2 regions of the Lysinibacillus sp. NPDC093210 genome follow, and region 1 is predicted to be linked to the other one. Evidence: riboswitches for the same ligand, from Rfam matches in the RefSeq annotation. Region 1 holds a riboswitch; the other holds the start of a gene.

Region 1 (3,429 bases):
CCTGGTCAAGATTTGCGTTATACAACGGAAAAAGTAGAGTCTGTTTGGAACTTTGCTAATAAAATTTGGAATGCTTCTCGTTTTGCATTAATGAACATGGATGGTATGACATATGATGAAATCGACTTGACTGGTGAAAAATCAGTGGCTGATAAGTGGATTCTGACTCGTTTAAATGAGACGATTGAACGTGTAACATCATTAGCAGAGCGCTATGAATTCGGTGAAGTAGGTCGTGAGCTATATAACTTCATTTGGGATGATTTCTGTTCTTGGTATATTGAAATGGCGAAATTACCAATGAATGGTGAAGATGAAGCTGCTAAGAAAACGACACGCTCTATATTAGCATATGTACTAGACCAAACAATGCGTCTATTACATCCGCTTATGCCATTCATTACAGAAGAAATCTGGCAACATTTACCGCATGAAGGTGAGTCGATTACAGTTGCAGCATGGCCAACAGTACGCACAGACCTTCACTTTGCAGAGGAAGCAGACAATATGAAGCTTCTTATGGATATTATACGTTCAGTGCGCAATATTCGTGCGGAAGTTAACACACCAATGAGCAAAAAAGTACCATTATACATTTCTGCTAAGGATGCTGCTACAGTTGCCATTCTTGAAGCCAATAAAGGCTATTTAGAAAAATTCTGTAATCCAGAGTCATTAACAATTGGTGAAGGCTTAGAAGCTCCAGGACAATCTATGACGGCCGTAGTAACAGGGGCAGAGCTATTCTTACCGCTTGTGGGACTTATCAACCTGGAGGAAGAGATTGCTCGTCTAGAAAAAGAATTAGAAAAATGGGCTAAAGAAGTGAAGCTTGTAACTGGTAAGTTGTCGAATGAGAAATTTGTTTCAAAAGCTCCAGAGGCGTTGGTTAACGCAGAACGCGAAAAATTAGCGGACTATGAAGAAAAACATACCGTTGTTTTAAAACGTTTAGAAGAACTAAAAAATATGTAATAACATAGTGATTGATAGAAATAGCAGATGGCGAAAAAGTCATCTGCTATTTTTTTATATGAGTCAAAAGATATGTGTTGAGTTAGGAAAAAATGTATAGTATTATACAATGTAGTTAGTATAATAGATAAAGGCAAACTATCCGAAAGGTTAGGACGCAAAGCCTAGGGTCTAAGGTGAAGAGAAAATTATATTCTTTTAACTACGATTGCCTGGTTACCATTTAAAGTAATTTCATTTCATTTTATGGCTATTCTATGTTGATTAGAATGGCTTTTTTGTTATGAAAAATAAAAATGGAGGTTTATCATGTCTGGAAACATTGGAACAATAGTAGTGAAGGTGAACAAAGCCTGTGATGATTTAGATTTTATTAATGCAAGAGGGTTGATAGAGGCAAATCTTCTAAAGCTATCGGAAGCGAAATATTATCGCTTATTAAACGCAAGCGGGCGCGTTCTTATTAAACATGTTTTAGCGAATAGCAATGGACAAAATGAAGTGAAAAAAACATTAACACGTACAGATTTACTAGTTATTAATAAGATTAATGAGTATTGTTCGAATTTTGATATTTCGATGTTAAAAAGAACATTAAAGAACTCGTTTGAATTAGTGCAAAGATCGGATGTTTTGCCACTTTTAAATAATGATGCAAAAATTATTTTAGATGATATGGGTGCGCTATTAGGTGTCCATCAATTACATTAATTTTGATATAAACTAGTTGAAAACACACAGATAATCACTCCTAAAGTGCTTGTCTGTGTGTTTTTAAATTGTGTCTGAATTGTTTGTGTGCCTGACACCCTTTATACTAGAGTGAGAGGGAGTGTTTCTTTTGTTTACAACGATACAAGCATGTACAGATTTTATTTTTACATTAAAAGCAGTTGATTTTAAACGTGAGCCATTAGTAATGATGCGTGAAGTATTGGCTCGTTTGGGAGACCCGCAAAACAAGCTACGAACTATACATTTAGCTGGTTCTAATGGCAAGGGGTCTACAGTAAATGTACTGAGGGAAATGTTAGAGGGTGCAGGTTATCGAGTAGGAGCTTTTACTTCTCCACATTTAACGCGCGTTAATGAACGCATGACTATCAATGGCACGCAAATTTCTGACGAGCAATTTTTACAGTATATGAACAATATCGCTTCAATTATTGAGTCACATTATAATGGGGAATATCCGAGCTTTTTTGAGGTCGTAACACTTATTATGTTCCAGTATTTTGCTGAAGAACAAGTAGATTTGGCACTAATTGAAACAGGGCTTGGCGGTCGTTTAGATGCGACCAATGTCATCACACCACTTCTTTCAATTATTACGACAATTTCATTGGAGCATACAGCATTTTTAGGCGATACGTATGCCAAAGTTGCATTTGAAAAGGCAGGTATTATTAAAGAAGGCGTACCTGTTGTGTTAGGCGTTAAAAACGATGAGGCGCTTGATATTATTCAAAAAGTTGCACAAAAACGTCATGCGAAATGCCTTGTTTTAGGAAACGATTTTCATGTAGTGGCAAAAAATCAAGGGATTGGTATGCAAACTTTTAACTATCGTAACGCAACTGTTGAAATAAATGATATCCAACTAAAAATGGCTGGTGAGCATCAAATTGCGAATGCCAGTCTTGCCATTACAGCGTTGGATATTTTACGTGAGCGAGGACATATTCAACTAACAGAACAAACAATGCGTCAAGCGCTACAAAATGCACAGTGGGCAGGCCGCTTTGAACAATTTCCAAATAATATCGTGCTAGACGGTGCCCATAATTCTGAAGGAACTGCAGCGTTAATTCATACACTTCAGACAGTCTATCCAAATCATCATTATTGTTTCATTTACGCCGCGCTTTCTGATAAGGACCATGCAAATAGTATTGCTTTAATGGATGGAATTGCTTCATCCATGTCCTTTACGCAAATAGGCCTGCCAAATGCCATGCCAGCTGAAAAATTAGCGATGCTGTCAACGCATAATGACAAACAATATGATGCAAATTGGCAAGCAATTGTCCGTTCGGTTATACAAAGCAAGGGCCTTGAAGATATTGTTGTTATTACTGGCTCACTTTATTTTATAGCGGAAGTTCGCCAATGGTTGCAGGAGGAAGTACGATGATTCCACAGTTTGATATATATAAGGAAAAATGGGCATTAACAAGCGATGATATTATTAAGCCGGGTCTAAAGGCTATTGAAGAGGCATTAGCACTCGTAGGAAACCCAGAGAGAAAACTACAGATTGTACATCTTGCAGGTACGAACGGCAAAGGCTCTACACTTACATTTTTAGAGTCAATTGCACAAGAGCATGGCTTAAAAGTAGGCAAGTTTATGTCTCCATGCATTTTAAATGTGCATGACCAAATTCAAGTAACGAAAAAGCCCATTACAGAAGTAGAGATGGATCGCGTTTTTCAACAAATGAAAAGCGCTGGA
Region 2 (3,429 bases), on a different contig from region 1:
ATTCTATCAACACCTTCAAAACGTAATGTAGGTGCTTTTCCTTGCTCTTGTGCTGTATATGGATTATCAATATAGATTGTGCCGCCCGGTGTTACAGCCTTGTTATAAGCTGAAGTTTTAGAAATTGCAGGAACGGTAATGACGTTTTTACCAACTTTTAAGCTGACGTCTCTTCTCCAACTGTTCCAAGCACCTTCTTGTTGCGTGAATGATAAGTGTGGTAGAGGACCATTTGCTGCTGCGTCGACGTAAACGATGATTTCATCACCAGGTTGTGCAGCAAGACCAGTTGGTTGTAAATTATTGCCGAACCCGAATTTTAAATTCTCATTGGCATGCTTTACCATGTTCCCGTGTTGTTCAGCTACGATGATTCTTCCTTCTGTAACGACTTCACCTTTAATGATTTTTTTTGCTAACTCAATGTTTTCTTTATAAGTATCGTACAGTGGATGTGTTTTTGCTTCTTCTTCTAATGCGTTAATTTGTTCAAGGCTATTAAATTCTGGTGAAACTGTATCCATCGTTCCATCAGTAAATAACTTTGCCATTTTATCGTTGATTGTATCTTCTTTATAAAATGCTAATTCTGATAAAGTTGCCCAATTTCGATCAGACTTTTTAAATTTAAATTTTACTCGTTTAAATGTAGTTGGTTCAAACTTCGCTTCGACTAATCCAGCAACTATATTGTGTTTACCTGTTGCAACAAGCTCATACGTATCGCCTTTCGATGTTTGTGAAGCATAAATTTCAAATTCCTCAGCAAAGCCTTTAAGGTCAGATGGTCTTGCCCCGTAAATAACACGATTTAATGTGATAGGCTCGATAAATTCGACTTCTACTTCATTTGAGAATGTAGCTGTGTTGCTACTATTTGTTTCCCAATATGTATTGACATCACCATCGATAGCATTTTCGATAACTGCGCTAGCCCAGTGCCCGCCGTTATTGCGAATAGTCTTAATGTTTTTGTAGTCCATTCTAAATAACTGAGAATATGCTTCTTTTGCGTAATGACTAAATGACGAAGTTTCTGCTGTCGTTGCTTCAATTGCTTCGTTGCTTAGGAGCACTTTTGCATTGTCGATATCTTCTTTAAATTGAGCATAGAAGGGGTGTCCTTGTGCTTCAGCATCTAATTGATTGAGTACATCCATCGAATGGAACTTGTCATTAACAGCGCTCATTGTGTCATCAGTAAATAGGGTTGCCATTTTGTCAGAGAGTGCATCTTCTTTATAAAACTGAAACTCTGATGCACTTGCCCAATCTTGATTTGCTTTAGTGAAAACAAATTTTACACGTTTAAATTCTGTAGGGTCAAACTGGATTTCGACAATATCACCAGTAGAACCTTTATATTCTCCTGATGAAACAAGTGTAAAATCATTGCCTGAATCTGTTGTTGAGCTATAAATTTCAAACTGCTGTGCAAAACCTTTACCTTTTGTAGTTGATTGACGTGCAGCGTAAACAATTCTATTTAACGTAGCTACGTCATTGAACTGTATTACGACTTCATTTGTGAACGATGCACTATTGGGTGTCCCTGTTTCCCAATGGGTATTCATGTCGCCATCAATTGCTTTATCAATAGTAGAACTTGCATACTTTCCACCGTTGTTAGTAATCGATTTAATGTTAGTATTAGCCATCTTAAATACGTCATCGTATGCCTTTAAAATATCTTTTCCATACAAATCAAACTTTTTCACCGAAGCTATCGTATGTTTAGTACTCGCTTCAGCTGAAGTTTTGACAATGTTCCCATTCGGATTTTCACTTGCCAAAACATTCAATGGACCGCCGACTAAATTTAAAGCTAGAGCAGATACTGTTACAATCTTTACAACTTTCATATATTCTTCCTCCTTATGAAGTTTTGAATTTCTTCCAACGGAGTACATAAAAAAACTACTCATAAAGAGTAGTTTTTTTAAAATAAGGATAATATAAAAAACATACAAATATACCCATTTTTATGTGGACACTGAAAAAACTAAAAGATAAAATTTCACCTTTTAGAAGTTATATTAAAAAAATATTTTTTCAGCAATTTGTTTTTTTATGACCTTACTAAACAAAAAGTAGTATGTACTCTTCGGCAACTGGCTGACATAGTTTTAAACCTTAGTCCCTATAGCTTTGCGTCCCTAAATTTCTTTAGGTTTGCCTATTCAATTTTTCTACTATAAAGAATAGCATAGCGAAAATAATTACCAAAGAACAATTTGTCCTATATTTTACCACCCTCCATTAGGGTAATATGGTGAAGGTTTATCATTAAATAGTATAATAAAGTAGTTTATTGATAGGCAATATGTTATGTGTAAATTACTTTAGTAAGAGGAAGGTAGTTTAGTTGTAAACTACTTTTGACATGGTAGGGATTATAAAAAATATTTACAACAGGTGGAAAGGGTTTAAGCAAAATCTTGACGATTTTAAAACTTTTGCGAAACAACTATTAGCTTTAATTCAAATTGTTATAGCTATTGATGAATGTCCATAAAAGCTGTTAACCTATTGTGCTCGAATTGCAATACTATGTTTTAAACCTTCTACTTCCGTTTATGAGTAGAAGGTTTTTTGTTGAAAGCAGGTAGGGTGAAGTGACAATTAAACTAGTGCAGGCAATCATTCGCACGCTTGCAAAACCTTTATAAAAATAATTAATAACTTCAGCATGGATTCAATTGTAATGCTTTGTTCATCTTCCGTTCATTTTCAGTTCATGCTCTGTTCATTTAGGCTCTATATTCTAAGAATGTGAAAAGAAATAGGAGGGGTTTTAAGATGAACCTAGCTATAAAAGAAATGAAGAAAAATAAAGTGCGATTTTTGATTTTAGGTTCCATTGTTTTTCTGGTGAGTTTATTAACCTTTATTATTTCAGGTTTAGCAAACGGACTATCGCAAGACAATGCAGCACTAATAAAAGATTTACCGGCAGGACAGTTTTATATGAATGAGGATGCAGATGAAACGTACAATCTGTCAAAAATAGATAGCAGTACCCAAAATGAAATGTTAAACAAACAAAAGGATGCTGTAGCCTTCTCAATTCAAATGGGCTTTATAAATGATAAGGCAGGTAAGCAGCAAAGCGTAGCCTTTGTAACTGCTACCGATTCACCACTTTTTGAAAATGTGAAACATGAGGAAATTATTTTAGATAGCTCATTAAAGGATAAAGGTATACAGGTAGGCGATACAGTAACAAATAATCAATTTAGTGGCAAGTTTATTGTAAAGGGCTTTGTTGAGCAAAAGAAATATAGTCATGCTCCTGTAGCTTATATTAGCATGGAGGATTACAAAGAAATTTATCGTGTCGAAGAAATGCAATTAGTTTTCGCTCCAGATGGGGATGCTGCACAAGCCTATACGGGATTACAAGCATTTTCAAAAAATGATTTTTTAAAT

The links. Region 1 has a riboswitch for cyclic di-GMP ahead of ACIP9C_RS06200 (hypothetical protein). Riboswitches for the same ligand answer to the same signal wherever they lie in the genome.
Region 2: linked by a shared signal. The riboswitch ahead of ACIP9C_RS17935 (NPCBM/NEW2 domain-containing protein) and the one ahead of ACIP9C_RS06200 (hypothetical protein) in region 1 are both predicted to bind cyclic di-GMP.

The regions. Positions count from the first base shown of each region.
Region 1 covers NZ_JBIVOE010000002.1:117,238-120,666, reverse strand. The annotation lists gene ACIP9C_RS06205 (valine--tRNA ligase) at 1-975, shown strand, start outside; cyclic di-GMP riboswitch class I at 1,098-1,199, shown strand; gene ACIP9C_RS06200 (hypothetical protein) at 1,285-1,686, shown strand; gene ACIP9C_RS06195 (bifunctional folylpolyglutamate synthase/dihydrofolate synthase) at 1,817-3,109, shown strand; gene ACIP9C_RS06190 (bifunctional folylpolyglutamate synthase/dihydrofolate synthase) at 3,106-3,429, shown strand, end outside.
Region 2 covers NZ_JBIVOE010000008.1:112,360-115,788, reverse strand. The annotation lists gene ACIP9C_RS17935 (NPCBM/NEW2 domain-containing protein) at 1-1,862, opposite strand, end outside; cyclic di-GMP riboswitch class I at 2,104-2,187, opposite strand; gene ACIP9C_RS17930 (ABC transporter permease) at 2,800-3,429, shown strand, end outside.